Regions from separate parts of the Rhizobium sp. EC-SD404 genome, predicted to be linked through region 1. Evidence: predicted binding sites of a transcription regulator. Region 1 holds the regulator's gene; the other holds the start of a gene.
What was found. The regulator LexA, encoded in region 1, represses DNA repair genes until DNA is damaged. The targets are predictions, from matches to a motif close to TGTTCNNNNTGTGTTCNG.

Region 1 (7,838 bases):
CGTGCTGGAGCGGCTCGTTGCGGTCTCGCAGCGCCACGCGGCCGCGGCATGATGAAGAAGCGGCTTGATATGAAGGAAATGAGGCGTTGAGCGATATCCTGACCCGCATCGAAGCCTACAAGCGCGAAGAGATCGCTGCCGCCAAGGCTGCCCGGCCGCTTGCAGAGGTGAAGGCAGCGCTTGCGAATGTCGACGCGCCGCGCGGGTTCCTGGCCGCGATTGAGGAGAAACGCGCTCATGGTCAGTTCGCTCTGATCGCCGAGATCAAAAAGGCCAGCCCGTCCAAGGGTCTCATCCGCGCCGATTTCGATCCGCCGGCGCTTGCCCGAGCCTATGAGGCGGGCGGCGCGGCCTGCCTGTCGATTCTGACCGACACCCCATCGTTCATGGGCGCGCCGGAATTCCTCGTCGCTGCCCGTTCTGCGACGACGCTGCCAGTCATCCGCAAGGATTTCCTCTTCGAGCCGTACCAGGTCTTTGAGGCCCGGGCGATGGGCGCCGATGCCATCCTCGTCATCATGGCCTGTCTCGACGATGCCATGGCCCTCGAGCTTCACGATACGGCGACCGATCTCGGAATGGACGTGCTTGTCGAAGTGCATGACGAGGCTGAAATGGAGCGCGCGCTGGTGCTGACCTCACCGCTCATCGGCATCAACAACCGCAATCTGCGCACCTTCGACGTGTCGCTCGAAACCAGCGAGCGCCTCGCCCCGATGGCTGCCGGTCGTCATCTTGTCGGCGAAAGCGGCATCTTCACCCATGAGGACTGCCTGCGTCTCGAGCGCGCCGGTATCGGCACGTTCCTCGTCGGCGAAAGCCTGATGCGCATCGACGATGTCGCCGGCGCGACGGAGACGCTGCTTACGGGCAAACTTCAGGTGGCAGCGCAATGAGCGACGAACCGCGGCTCACACATCTCGACGAACGCGGGCGTGCCACCATGGTCGATGTCGGCGGCAAGGCCGAGACCGAGCGTGTCGCCATCGCCGAAGGCTTCGTGAAGATGGCCCCGGAAACGCTCGCTCTCATTCAATCGGGCAGCGCTGCAAAGGGCGACGTCATCGCCACGGCGCGCATTGCCGGCATCATGGCTGCCAAGCGGACTGCCGACCTCATCCCGCTTTGCCATCCGCTGATGCTGACCAAGGTGTCTGTAACGATCGAGGCAGCGGATACCCTGCCCGGCCTGCGTGTCGAGGCCATGGCGCGTCTCACGGGCCGCACAGGCGTCGAGATGGAAGCGCTGACGGCCGTGTCTGTTGCCTGCCTCACCATCTACGATATGGCGAAAGCGGTCGACAAAGCGATGGAAATCACCGGTATCCGACTGCTGTCGAAGACGGGCGGCAAGTCCGGCGATTGGACTTTTCCGGGTAATGACGGGGCACCCTGACCATGGCGCTGCTGCCCGTCGATGATGCACTGTCGCTGATCCTCGCTGACGCTCGACCGATCGACGATATCGAGAATGTGCCTTTGAATGCCGCGTGGGGCCGCGTGCTCGCCGAACCACTTATCGCGAGGCGCGATCAACCTCCGTTTCCCGCCTCCGCCATGGACGGCTACGCCGTGATTGCAGCCGATACGGCAGAACCAGGCGCCACGCTCACCGTCATCGGCGAATCGGCCGCCGGCCATGGTTTCCCAGGCGCCATCGGACGCGGCGAGACCGTCCGCATCTTTACCGGCGCGCCGGTTCCGCACGGTGCCGATGCGATTCTCATCCAGGAAAACGCAAGGCCCCTCGACGCAAACCGGATCGACGTTCTAGAGCCTGTCCAGTCCGGGCGTTTCGTGCGGCGTGCAGGCCTCGATTTCCACCGGGGTGAAACGGTCATTGCCAAGGGCGCGATGCTCGATGCCGGCCGGCTGACACTGGCAGCAGCCATGAACCTCCCTTCCCTGCCCGTTCATCGTCGTCCGCGCGTCGCCATCCTCGCGACTGGCGACGAACTCGTGCAGCCGGGCGCGGACCCACGAGACGATCAGATCATCGCATCCAACAGCTTCGGTGTCGCTGCGATCGTCAAGGAAGCAGGAGGCGACCCGATCGACCTCGGCATCGCCGCCGACACCGAGGATGCCCTGAATCGATCGATCGATGCCGCACAGGCGGCAGGCGCCGATATCCTCGTAACGCTTGGTGGCGCCTCGGTCGGCGATCACGACCTCGTTCGCAACGTGCTGGAATCGCGCGGCCTTGAGTTGGCGTTCTGGAAGATCGCCATGCGCCCCGGCAAACCTCTGATGAGCGGCCGCATCGGCCCGATGCATGTTCTGGGATTGCCCGGAAACCCGGTTTCGAGCCTCGTCTGCTCTTACGTCTTCCTCACGCCGCTGATCGCAAAGCTCGCTGGCCGCGCCCATCATCTGCAGATGGTGGATGCGGTTCTGGATGTCGACCTCGCCGAAAACGACGTGCGCCAGGATTATCTGCGCGCGGCGATGCGCCGACGGGCGGACGGAAAGTTGGTCGCCACCCCTGCCACCAAGCAGGATTCCTCCATGATGCGCGTGTTCGCCGAGGCGGACGGCCTCGTCATCCGGCAACCATTTGCCCCCGCCGCCAAGATGGGAGACACCGTGCGGGCGATCGTCTTGCGACGGATCTAGCCACGGTTTTCCCTGGCGGACTTGCGGAACACAAAAGGAACAGATAAAGTGTGTTCCACATTTGTTTCCATCCGATCGAGCGGGGGCCCAAGCAGCCGATGTTGACGCGTAAGCAGCAGGAACTGCTTCTTTTCATCCATGAGCGTCTGAAGGAAAGCGGCGTACCGCCATCTTTCGACGAGATGAAAGAAGCCCTCGATCTCGCGTCTAAATCGGGGATCCACCGCCTCATCATCGCGCTAGAGGAACGCGGCTTCATTCGCCGTCTGCCGAACCGTGCGCGTGCGCTGGAAGTCATCAAGCTGCCGGACAGCTACAACGCGGCAGTGCCGCAGCGTCGCGGCTTTTCGCCGAGTGTCATCGAAGGATCGCTTGGCAAGACGCCGAAGCCCGAGATTGCAGCCGAGCGCCGCCAGAGCGAGATGCCGCGCGACAACGACAATCGCGCCATCAGCGTGCCCGTCATGGGCCGTATCGCGGCGGGTGTGCCGATCTCCGCCATCCAGAACAATACCCATTCGATTGCCGTTCCACCGGACATGCTCGGCGGCGGCGAACATTACGCGCTCGAGGTCAAGGGCGATTCGATGATCGAAGCCGGCATCTTCGACGGCGACACGGTCATCATCAAGAACTCCTCGACGGCCAATCCCGGCGACATCGTCGTGGCTCTGGTCGACGACGAGGAAGCGACGTTGAAGCGTTTCCGTCGCAAAGGTGCATCCGTCGCGCTCGAGGCCGCCAACCCGGCTTATGAAACGCGGATTTTCGGCCCGGATCGCGTCAAGATCCAGGGGAAGCTCGTCGGGCTCATTCGGCGCTATCACTGATCCAGGCTATCGGCAGCTCTTCCGTCTCCGCTCATGTTCGTGTTGACGGAAGAGGCGCCATCCGTGCCGGGCTCGGCAAAACTTCCCGTTCTCCAGTCATAGTAGCGGTGTCGCGTCCAAGCGCGCATCCGGCCGGCAGACTGCTCGAAGCGGAACGTCGGCTGCTGGTCAAGGTGTGCACTCTGCCCATTGCCTGCAGCACGCGCTTCGTTCGCCGCGAATCCGTCTCCCCTCGTTTCAGCGTAGACGGCGATTGCGCCGGTCTCACGCAATGTGCGGGCGGTGAAGAGCGTCGCGCCCGACCGGCATTCGCGCATCGACAGCGGTATCGGAATGATCGCGATATCGGTCATGTCGCATGCGGGGCCGACATAGGCCGGCTCCTCCAGCCAGGCGATCGTTGTGCCGTTTTCCATGCGAGCCACGCAAAACGCACCTCGGCGGCATTGGAACACGCCTGTTATTTGCCCATCACTCAGTTCGCGGATCGCCTGACGCATCATTCCGTAGGCAATGGCGGGGTCGATTTCGGCTTCGCCCTCGACCGGCTCGGCAGGCGCCTGGGTTGACGTGTGGTCAGCCTGTGCATCGACAACGACGATTGGCGGGACATGGGTCTCCAGCCGGGTTGCCGTCGCCCACTGATCGAAGATGAAGCTGCTCGGACGCGCACGGTTGGTGGCCAAGCCGTCATCGCGCAAGATCGCGGCCAAGCGGCCGTCCTCTGCGATCAGCAGCAATGGCGGGTCGGCGCGTATGTCGGACACCATGATCAGCGCGGCGGCAGACGCGGGTATCATCGCGACATTTCGCAGCCATGTTCGGGCAAAGACGAGAATGAGCAACGCCAGCGACAGAAGCGCAGTGACGGCACCCGGAATCTGACCCGTAGCAAAACCGTCGCCATAGTCGGCGACATGATGGCCGATGGCAATGACCGCCTGGAGACCAACACCCATGATCGTGAGGAAGATCGCGTCGAGGCCGAACGGCATCGTCAGGAGCGCAAGGGTGCCGAACGGCATGACGATGATGGAGATGACGGGCATTGCGATCACATTGGCGATCATCCCGTAGCTCGACATGCGGTGGAAGTGGTGAGCGGAGAATATCCCCGTCGCGGCTCCGGCGATCAGCGAGGTCACGGCCAAGCCGAGGATCAGCCCCGTCCAGCGCCAGACGAAGCCCGGTTTGGCGCTGGAGAACTCCGGAGCCTTGTTCTTGTTGCGCGCGGCCCAGCCGCCATAGGCGGCGATGAGGGCCGCAGTGGCCGCGAAAGACATCTGGAAACCGGGCGATGTCACCGCCGACGGCGTGACGAGAAGGATGAGAAAGGCCGCGATCGCGACGTTGCGCATAGTCAGCGCGGCCCGATCGAGCAGCACCGCGACCAGCATGACGACCACCATGATCCACGCCCGTTGCGCGGAGATGACGGCTCCTGAAATCAGCAGGTAGAAGGTGGAAGTGCCGATGGCGCCGAGCGCCGCGAATTTCTTGACGGGCCAGGCCTGGGCGATGCCCGGCACGAGCGCGAAGCCAAGGCGCAGCCCGGTGAACATCAAGGCTGCTGCCAGCGACATGTGCAGGCCGGAGATCGAGAGGATGTGGGCGAGCCCGGTGATGCGGAAGGCTTCGTTCGTCTCCTCGGAGATCGAGCGGCGGTCGGACACGGTCATCGCCGCCGCGACGGCGCCCGCATCCCCCGGGATCACCTCCTTGATCCGAAAGGCGATGGTTTCGCGCAGTTCGGTCGTCCATTGCGCGATCCGATCTTCGAAACCCTCATCGACCCTTTCACCGGGCATGATACCGGGTGGCCCGTAGAAGAAGCCGAAGGCTCCGATACCGGCGAAATAGGAGTTGAAGGCGAAATCGAACGTGCCTGGCATCGCGGGACCAGATGGGGGCGCCAGACGCGCCAGGCCGATGATGGACGCGCCGATCTCGATATCGGGATGGTCGCTGCGCGCCAGCAGCCGCACGCGTTCTGGCGGCCGCCGCAATGTCGGGTCGTGCGTAGACCTGACTTCGACCAGGTAGCGCCAACGCCCCTCCTCATCGATTTCGCGTGCCAGCACCCGACCGGAGATCGTTGTTACCACCGGACTGTCCAGCACGGTGATTGCGCGGCGATCCGCCTCCGCCGCTGCGGAGGCCAGCCCGGCAAGGATCAGGCACAGCGCGCTCAGCAGGTTTCGCAGCCGGTTCGAGGTGAGTGCCGCGGCCAATCCGACTGCCACGGTCAAACCGAACGTCACAAGAAACGGCGGATCACTCGGCAAGATGCGCCAGAGCGCGGCGCCGGTCGCGAAGAAAGCGGAAGCCCAGAGAAACAGCGCGCCATGGCCACGCTCTTCCTCAAGCGCCTGCCTCAAATTCCATTGCGGCAAACGCGGACGCCGAGATTGAGAACGGCTGACAGTGCGCAGAGGGTCGCTTTCGGGATCGTCGTCGACATAGGGATCGGGCGGGTCGAACGCAAACGCAGTCCGCTCGCAAGCGGAGCCATTCACTGGCTCGCGTTCAGCATCGGCATGCGCCATGCGGTTCAGGCCCCCTCGCCTTGGTGCACGATACACCGCAAGCCTTGCGCTGTCGCCCTCGTGTGTTAGATCACCGCCAACATGCCGATGCGGCCTTCAAAGGCCCGATTGTCGCTCAACCCAGCATCACTGACAGGTTCAAGATCATGTCCGAAGGGATCGTCACCCGCTTCGCACCCTCGCCCACTGGATACCTCCATATCGGCGGCGCGCGAACGGCTCTGTTCAATTGGCTTTATTCCCAGAACCGGGGCGGCAAGATGCTGCTGCGCATCGAGGATACCGATCGCGCGCGCTCGACCGATGCTGCCGTCGATGCCATTCTCGACGGGCTGACCTGGTTGGGTCTCTCCTGGGATGGCGAACCGATCTCGCAGTTCGAACGGGCCGAGCGTCACCGCGAAATCGCTGAGGAACTGGTGAAGCGTGGCGAGGCCTATCACTGCTATGCCTCGGCAGAGGAACTGGATGCGATGCGCGAAGCGCAGCGTGCCGCCGGCAAGCCGCCGCGCTATGACGGGCGCTGGCGCGACCGCGATGCTTCCGAAGCACCGGAAGGCGTCAAACCCGCCATCCGCATCAAGGCGCCGCGCGATGGCGAGACGCTGGTCCAGGACCGCGTACAGGGCGACGTGCGCTTCCCCAATGCCGATCTCGACGATTTCATCATCCTCCGCTCGGACGGCAATCCGACCTACATGCTCGCAGTCGTGGTCGACGACCATGACATGGGCGTGACCGACATCATTCGTGGCGACGACCACCTGACCAATGCGGCGCGGCAGTCGATCATCTATCGTGCCATGGGCTGGGACATCCCCTCCATGGCCCATATTCCGCTGATCCACGGAGCCGATGGTGCCAAGCTCTCCAAGCGCCATGGCGCGCTCGGTGCCGAAGCCTATCGGGCGATGGGTTTTCTGCCCGAGGCGCTCACCAATTATCTCGTCCGTCTCGGCTGGAGCCATGGCGATGACGAGATCATGTCGATCGAGCAGATGATCGAATGGTTCGATGTCTCCGACATCAACAAGGGTGCCGCCCGGTTCGACATCAAGAAGCTCGAAGCGCTGAACGGACATTACATCCGTCAGGCCGACGACGCGCGTCTCGTCGACAGCCTGATCGCCATCCTGCCCGAGATGGAAGGCGGCGCCTATTTCCTCGACCGCATGACGGAGGAGCGCCGCGCCCAGCTTCTGGCGGCGATGCCGGGGCTGAAGGAGCGCGCCAAGACGCTGGTCGAGCTTGCCGACGGCGCACGCTTTCTGTTCGACGAGCGCCCGCTCCAGAACGACGAGAAGGCAGAAGCGATTCTGGCCGAAGGACGCCCGGTTCTCGAGGGGCTTCTGCCGATGCTGCAGACGCTCGATTCCTGGGAGATCGAGTCTCTGGACGAGACCGTTCGCGCCTATGCTGAACGCGAAGGACTCAAGCTCGGCAAGGTTGCCCAGCCGCTTCGCGCTGCACTGACGGGACGGGCCGTTTCGCCCGGCGTGTTCGATGTTTTGAAGGTTCTGGGACGCGAGGAGTCGCTCGGCCGGATTGCCGACCAGCTCCGCTAACCAATTGAAACGCCTGACATCATTGACAAGAGGATTGTCATCGCCGGCTCCGGCCTAAGCGCAAATTGCGGCGCTGCACAATTCGATTGTCGACAACTTGGCAGGTGCAGCGAAATCATATAGCAATTCGCCAGCCATGGGCGCCTTTCTGACGAATGCGCTCATGTTTCGGAGAGATTGGGAAGGGTTCGATATGACTGAAAGCGCCAAACTGACCGTGGACGGCAAAGATGTGGATTTTCCGGTCCGCAAGGGGACGATCGGCCCTGAAGTCTACGACA
Region 2 (7,838 bases), 1.0 Mb from region 1:
CTGGACGATACGCCGCCGCCGGCGACCGCTGACGGTGGACCGGAGGAGAACCGGACACCTCCGGCTGTCGCCGATCCCGACGAGCGCTCGGATCTGCCTGAACTGCACCGCACCTTCAGCCAGGACGTCGTTGCCCGCTAAGCCATGGCAGCCATGATCGACCGCAGTGGCCCGCCTTCGACCGGTTCGGCCGCCGCTGACTCAAGTGCAATCATGCGGGATACGGATACGGCCTCGCGGGTCGCGCAGCATGCTGCCGCCAAGATCAATCTCGCGCTCCATGTCACCGGTCGACGGCCGGATGGCTATCATCTGCTCGAAACTCTGGTCGTCTTCACCGAAGCTGGCGACAATTTGACGATTGAACTGGCGGCGACAGACAGCCTCGTGCTGTCGGGGCCGTTCAACGCCAAGCTTTCGGACACGGACGACAACCTCGTCAGCCGCGCACGCGACCGCCTGCGGTCCGCGCTCGTCGCAGATGGCCGCGCGGCACCCTCGATCGCGATGCATCTCGACAAGCAGCTTCCGATCGCGTCGGGCATCGGAGGTGGTTCTGCAGATGCGGCGGCCTGCCTGCGCGCGCTTCAGGCGCTGTGGCGGGCAAGGGATGTCGATCTGATTGCGTTGGCGGCAAATCTCGGGGCCGATGTCCCGATGTGCCTGTCCTCCCAGCCCCAACTCGCAACCGGCATCGGCGAGCTGATTCAGGCGATCGGAGGATTTCCGAGCCTCGATCTCGTTCTCGTCAATCCCGGCGTTCAGGTCGCGACTCCGGCGGTGTTTGCCGCGCTCGGACACAAGGACAATCGGCCTCTGCCGCCGTTTTCAGGTCTTTCGACCCCGAGCAGCGTGATCGAGTATCTGCGCGAAACGCGCAACGACCTGCAGTCAGCCGCGATCGGATTGGCGCCGGAGATCGGACAGGCATTGGAAGCACTGGATGCCAGCGACGCGCTCTTTTCCCGCATGTCCGGCTCGGGCGCGACATGTTTCGGCCTCTATGCCGATCCACATCAGGCAGCACGCGCAGCCACCCAAATCGCAGAACACGCACCGCACTGGTATGTGAAAGCAACCCGCAGCTTCGCCACGGAGAACAGCCGATGAGCCGTATCGACGAAACTCGCTCCTTCGTACCCGTCGGGATCGCGGTGCTGACGGTGTCCGACACGCGCTCGATTGCCGAGGACCGGTCAGGCGACACGCTGGTTGCGCGCATTGAGGAGGCCGGGCACGTGCTGAAGGAGCGGACCGTCGTGACCGACGACATCCCCGCCATTCGCGAGCAGGTGCTGAAATGGAGCAAGCGCGCGGACATCGACGTGATCATCTCGACCGGAGGGACGGGCTTCACGGGACGAGACGTCACACCCGATGCGCTCGAGCCGATTTTCGAGAAGCGGATGGACGGATTCTCCGAAGTCTTTCACCGAATTTCCTATGACAAGATCGGCACCTCGACCATCCAGTCGCGGGCGACCGGCGGCGTGGTGAATGCGACCTTCGTCTTCGTGCTGCCGGGCTCCCCCGGCGCCTGCAAAGATGCCTGGGACGGCATCCTGAAGCTGCAGCTCGACTACCGGCACATGCCCTGCAATTTCGTGGAAATCATGCCGAGGCTCGACGAGCACCTCAAGCGCGGCGCGGCGCCCGCCCGGCCGGCACGATAGCGCAATCCAATGTCATCGGCTTGACCAGCTTCGCCACGTCGCGAAGGCCGACCGCCCCTTCCAGCCGGGTCGCGATGGCACTCTTCTTGACCACGAGCCCGAGAGCGAGCGTGGAGCGCTGCTGGCGAAACCGCTCCAGCACCGACGCCCGCGCCTGATGAGCGCGCTTGAAGCGAGCCGGACGTCCATCATAGCCGAGATGGGATGAGAGGCGTTCGATCCAGCCGGGAAGAAGCCGGGCCCCCGGTTCGATCATCATCAACCAGTCCGAGCGCGCCCCGATAAGGGCTGCGTGCATATCCGACGAAGGCATGATCCGGCAACCGGCCGCATCCGCGACGGTGCGGGACGCTTCGTTCATGCCGCGATCGATAATGGTGACATCGCTGATGACGCCTTCAACGGCCCCCGGCACGAGCATCGCAAGCGTCATCGCCAGCGCTTCATCATCCTGGGCTGCTTCGATCATCACGGAAATCATCATCCGATTTAGCCTATTGCAACGCACAATGACAATGCCGCTAAATGTTCTTGTTTTGTTTCGTTTGCTGCGATAGGAATAAAGTCATCAACACGCGATTCCCGATGGAGGCGCAGATGACGGCCCTTACCAACCTGAAGAACACGGCGTTTTCGGAACTGCATCGGCCGGATATTGCGGACTTTCTGGTCCGGCAATCGGAGCTGCGGGTCAGCGACGAGCGTCGGCGCGGGCGCGGCGCAGGCCTCAATCCTGCAGGCAGGTTCGAATCTGAAAGTCGTCATGTCTTCGATGATGGCTGGGAAACGCTGGAGGATCTTCCGCCTTTCCAGACCAAGGTGCAGGTCGAGAAGCCGCGGACGATCATCACCCGCAACCAGTCGCCGGACATTTCCTTCGATCGCTCTATCAATCCCTATCGTGGGTGCGAGCATGGCTGCATCTACTGCTTCGCCAGACCCACCCACAGCTATATGGGGCTTTCCGCCGGTTTGGACTTTGAATCGCAGCTTTTCGCGAAGCCCGACGCGGCAAAATTGCTGGAGCGTGAGCTTGCAAAGCCGGGCTATGTACCGCGCTCCATCGCGATCGGTACCAACACCGATCCTTACCAGCCGATCGAGCGCGAGTGGCGCATCATGCGGCAGGTCTTGGAAGTTCTGTCTGCAGCCAATCATCCCGTCGGCATCGTGACGAAGTCGGCCCTCGTGACGCGCGACATCGATATTCTTTCATCGATGGCGGAACGGGGTCTCGCCAAGGTCGCGCTTTCGATCACGACACTCGACCGCAAGCTGGCGCGCAGCATGGAGCCAAGGGCATCGACGCCGCCGAAGAGGCTGGAAGCCCTTCGCGCGCTGAGTGACGCAGGCATTCCGGTCTCGGTGATGACTGCGCCAATCATTCCCGGGCTCAACGATCACGAGATCGAACGGCTCTTGGACTCGGCGGCCGCCGCCGGCGCCAAGGAGGCTGGCTACGTGCTTCTGCGTTTGCCGCATGAGGTCAGTCCGCTGTTTCGCGACTGGCTGCTCCGCAACTATCCCGATCGCTACCGGCACGTGATGTCGCTCGTCAGGTCGATGCGGGACGGAAAGGACTACGATGCGGAATTCGGCAAGCGGATGCGTGGCGCAGGCCCCTATGCCTGGCAGCTCGGACGCCGCTTCACGCTTGCGGCCAAGCGGCTTGGCCTGAACACGAGCCGGAGGCCGTTGCGCACAGATCTCTTCGTGCCACCACTTGGCAATGGGGTGCAGTTGGCGCTGCTTTAAGCAGAGCACGTATTTCGATTTGACAGGCGCCGTCCGCCGCAAACGCGGCGCCTGTCATGGTCTCGAGCAAAAACGGCCGGCCCTGCCCCATCCGTCGCCCGTTTCGAGACCTCGATGGACGGGCCGTCGCATCCTGCTGGATGTGGCGGCCCGCCCTCGCCTTCTAAGCTTTCAACCCGGCCCATGCGACTTGTTCAAGCTCAAGTCACAGCTTTGGCTTAAGGCGAGACTTGTTCGTGCACCGCCTCGATGCGAAAACCGGTGGCATGAGTCGCCCCAAGAAAAAGCCCGAATCCTCACTGCTGTTCGAGTTTCCGCAAGGTCCCGATTTCTCGCTTGAACTCGCGGCCATCAGCCGGGGACTTCGCCTGATCGCCGGGCTCGACGAGGCCGGACGTGGTCCACTGGCCGGGCCGGTGGTCGCGGCAGCGGTGGTCTTTCGCGCCGGCGCCGTGCCAGAAGGGCTCGATGATTCCAAAAAGCTGACGGCGAAACGTCGCGAAGAGCTGTTTGATCAGATCCTCGCCAGCGGCGATGTATCCATCGCCTCGTCGTGCCCTCGGCGCATCGATGCAATCGACATTCGCAAGGCGAGCCTCGATGCGATGCGACGCGCCCTTGCCGGTCTGCCGGACATGCCTTGCCATGCGTTGATCGACGGGCGCGACGTTCCGCCAGGTCTCGCCTGTGGGGGCGATGCCATCGTCAAGGGCGATGCACGCTCGCTCTCAATCGCAGCCGCCTCGATCGTCGCCAAGGTCGTGCGCGATCGCATGATGGCTCGGCTCCATCACAGCTATCCCGATTATGGCTTCCAGCTTCACGCCGGCTATCCTACCGAGATGCATCGCAAGGCGCTGGCCCTCGTCGGGCCGTGCCCGCTGCACCGCCTCAGCTTCCGCCCGATGAAGGCCGACGGACAGATCGGATGATCTGAAACGCGAAAGGCCGGACGTTTCCGCCCGGCCTCGAATTCAGTCCGACAGCAATCGACGCTTAGTTCAAACGCTGTTTTACTTCGCCGATCGACTTGTCGAACAACGCCTTTTGAACGCTGGCATCGCTGCGCTCGACAATGATGCGCTCTGCGGCAGCGATCGCAAGGTTGACGGCCGAGGCCTTCACTTCGCTGACCGCATCGGCTTCCGCCTGGGCGATCTTCTCTTCTGCCATTGCCGTACGGCGCGTCACGTATTCCTCGGTCTTCGTCTTGGCTTCACGCACGATGGCCTGGGCCTCGCGCTCAGCAGCCTGGACAATCTCGGAGGCTTCCTGCTCCGCATCCTTGCGACGACGCTGGTATTCGGCCAGCAGCTGCTGGGCCTCTTCGCGCATGCGCCGCGCTTCGTCGAGTTCGTTGCGGATGGCATCGGCGCGCTTGTCGAGCGCCTTCGCCATCATGCCCGGCACCTTCAGGTAGGCGATCAGACCGAGGAAGAGGATGAGGGATACAAATGCCCAAAATGTCGAGTCCATCGGGCCCTCCCTATTCTTCGGTCGCAGCAGCCTTGACGGCTGCGCTTGCGGTTGCAGGAGTGACGGTCGCGCCGGTCAGCTGTTCGACGATGGCGACAGTCGTGTCTTCTGCGATGACGTCGACTTCGCCGAGCGCGCGCGCCTTGATCTCAGTGATGCGCTTTTCGGCATCGGCCATCTTGGCAGCAAGATCCGATTCGATCTGCGTGCGTTCGATGTCGGCTTCGGCTTTGGCGTCGTCGCGTGCCCGCTGGCCAATCAGATTGGCCTTGGACTTCGCTTCGGCCAATTCCTGCTCGTATGCGGCGATGGCTTCATCGGCTTCGCTTTTCAGCCGTTCGGCCTCATCGAAATCCGATGCGATGCGGTCGCGGCGGTTTTCAAGAATACCGCCGATGCGCGGGACGATGACCCGCTGCATGAAGAGATAGAACAGCCCGAAGGTGATCGCGAGCCACAGAAGCTGCGATGCAAAGGTCGAGGAGTCGAAAGGCGGAAACAGGCCAGACCCTTCAGCACCATGATCTTCCACACCGGTCTCGGTGTTGAGGTTCTCGGTCGGGACCGGTTCCGCATCCTGGGCGAATGACGGGGTAACGAGCATTATCCTCTCCGCATATGGGGATCGGCCACGTCCGCCGCTTCAGGCGCGCAGGCGTGGCCGAAAGGCATGCACTGCTGTTGGATCAGACTGCGAAGAGGAGCAGCAGAGCGACGAGCAGCGAGAAAATGCCGAGAGCTTCCGTAACGGCGAAGCCGAATACGAGGCGGCCGAACTGGCCGTCAGCAGCCGACGGGTTGCGTAGGGCGCCCGAGAGGTAGCTGCCGAAGATGTTGCCGAGGCCGAGGGCGGTACCCGCCATGCCGAGACAAGCCAGACCGGCGCCGATGTAACGTGCTGCTTCCGCTTCCATAGTGAACTCCTTCATCAAGATTTGGTGCGGTTTAAGGATACCGGCGGACCGATGCCGGCGATGTCGTGCGAACCCTGCGTCTAGTGTCCAGGATGCAGGGCGTCGTTGAGGTACATGCAGGTCAGAACGGCAAAGACGTAGGCCTGCAGGAAGGACACAAGAAACTCCAGACCCGTCAGCGCAATGGTCATCAGGAGCGGCAGGATCGAGCCGACGACACCGAGCGCACCGAGCGCGCTCATGGAGGTGACGAAACCGGCGAAGACCTTTAGCGTGATGTGACCGGCCAGCATGTTCGCGAAAAGACGAACGGAAAGGCTGATGGGGCGCGACAGGAACGAAATGACTTCGATGGCCGAGACGAGCGGCACGATCAAAGGCGGCACCCCGTGGGGTACGAACAATTTGAGGAAACCGACGCCGTGCTTCATGAAACCGTAGACGATGACGGTTCCGATCACGAGCATGGCAAGCGCAAATGTCACGATGATGTGGCTGGTTACCGTGAAGAAATACGGCACCATGCCCATCAGGTTCGCCACAAGAACGAACATGAACAGCGAGAAGACGAGCGGGAAGAACCGCATCCCCTGCGTCCCCGCCCCTTCGCGCAACATGTTCGCGATGAACTCGTAGGACATTTCGGAGATCGACTGCATCCGGCCCGGGACCAGACCACGATTTGCGGTCGTCAGGAACAGGAACCCGCCGGCAGCGGCAACGGTCGCGACCATGAACAGGGAGGAGTTGGTGAAGGAGAAGTCCAGATTCCCGATCTCGATTGGGACCAGTCGTGAAATCTGAAACTGTGAGATTGGATCGTCTGCCAATTTCCTGCCCCGTCCATCGCTCGAGTGTGAGCGGAATTTCTACTTGCCGTCGACGCGACGACCGATTGTCATAGTTTTGGCCGGTCGGCAACCTTGCCGACGGACCTAAGCACATTCAAAACGCCGGCAGCGAAGCCGAGCATCAATAAAACGATCAGTCCCCAGGGCGATGTTTCGAAATAACTATCGAAACCGTACCCAAGGATGGCACCGACCGCGATGCCCGCGATGAACTCGCTCGACACCTTGACGGCGACACCCCAGCCCGTATCCGAACCATCCCGGTTCTTCTCCGCCTGGAGCGCCGACTTCTTGCGCTGCTTGCCGATCGATGCGGCCAAGTCATCGCGGCGCTTGGCCAACTCGGCATCGTCGAACGGTTGCGACCGGTTGCTCGCGTCGTCCTTGCCGTCTTCTGGCAATGTCTCGCGCATACCGAGCTCTTTCGAGAATGTTCGACCCCTGAAGGCCTGCCGAGCGGCCGAAAGGCTGCCCTGAAGTCGGGCGCACCATAGTTTTAGGGTCTTTTATAGTCAAGGCGACGGCAAGCCTATTCGGCTTTGCCGTTTTACCAAGTAAAACAATGGATTATCTGGTTTCAGCCGCCACATTCCAGCATGCGCCAATATGTCCGGGTCTGGCGCAACGCCGGCACGTGCCGATCATCGCTGCCTTAAGGCCGAAAGGCCGGAGCGATCAACTCCAGCCGCCGCCATGGGTGCGGTAGAAGATATGGAGGCCGATCTTGCCCATCCGGGACATGGAACGGGCCCACCGCGGATTGACGTACGTTGCGTGGTAATGGGTCGAAGAGCCAACTTCCGACAACCAGATCTTGCCGGCCGTCGTCGCCATCGCGATCTCTTCGGCGATATCCCAGTGACGCGGCGAACGCACCACATCCGGGATGCGGTCGCAGGCAAACGAGAACTGGCAGCGATTGCGCCAGTTCTTGTTCTGGTAAACGACGCCGCAAATCGTGTTGGGATAGGCAGGATTGCGCACCCGGTTGAGAATCACCTGCGCCACGGCCGCCTGGCCCTTCACATTCTCGCCCCGCGCCTCGAAATAGATGCCTTCTGCCAGACACTTCTGCTCAGCTGCGGTAAAAACGCGCGGTGGCAGCGGCATAGATGCCCAATGGTGGTCGTTGTCGAGTACGGGCGGAATGAAGCGGCCGGTTTCCTGCT

Region 2: the regulator LexA is predicted to act here: its motif matches at 2,200-2,217, upstream of GC125_RS16360 (glycosyl transferase family 2).

What each region holds. Positions count from the first base shown of each region.
Region 1 is NZ_LR701459.1:2,180,792-2,188,629, reverse strand. Features, by position in the region: gene trpD (anthranilate phosphoribosyltransferase) at 1-52, shown strand, start outside; gene trpC (indole-3-glycerol phosphate synthase TrpC) at 87-896, shown strand; gene moaC (cyclic pyranopterin monophosphate synthase MoaC) at 893-1,396, shown strand; gene GC125_RS11220 (molybdopterin molybdotransferase MoeA) at 1,399-2,616, shown strand; gene lexA (transcriptional repressor LexA) at 2,715-3,446, shown strand; gene GC125_RS11210 (ComEC/Rec2 family competence protein) at 3,440-5,992, opposite strand; gene gltX (glutamate--tRNA ligase) at 6,139-7,557, shown strand; gene gltA (citrate synthase) at 7,751-7,838, shown strand, end outside.
Region 2 is NZ_LR701459.1:3,219,240-3,227,077, forward strand. Features, by position in the region: gene GC125_RS16345 (tetratricopeptide repeat protein) at 1-141, shown strand, start outside; gene GC125_RS16350 (4-(cytidine 5'-diphospho)-2-C-methyl-D-erythritol kinase) at 214-1,110, shown strand; gene moaB (molybdenum cofactor biosynthesis protein B) at 1,107-1,673, shown strand; gene GC125_RS16360 (glycosyl transferase family 2) at 1,636-2,142, opposite strand; gene GC125_RS16365 (PA0069 family radical SAM protein) at 2,271-3,428, shown strand; gene rnhB (ribonuclease HII) at 3,695-4,360, shown strand; gene GC125_RS16375 (F0F1 ATP synthase subunit B) at 4,425-4,904, opposite strand; gene GC125_RS16380 (F0F1 ATP synthase subunit B) at 4,915-5,508, opposite strand; gene GC125_RS16385 (F0F1 ATP synthase subunit C) at 5,591-5,818, opposite strand; gene GC125_RS16390 (F0F1 ATP synthase subunit A) at 5,899-6,648, opposite strand; gene GC125_RS16395 (AtpZ/AtpI family protein) at 6,717-7,082, opposite strand; gene GC125_RS16400 (cell wall hydrolase) at 7,345-7,838, opposite strand, start outside.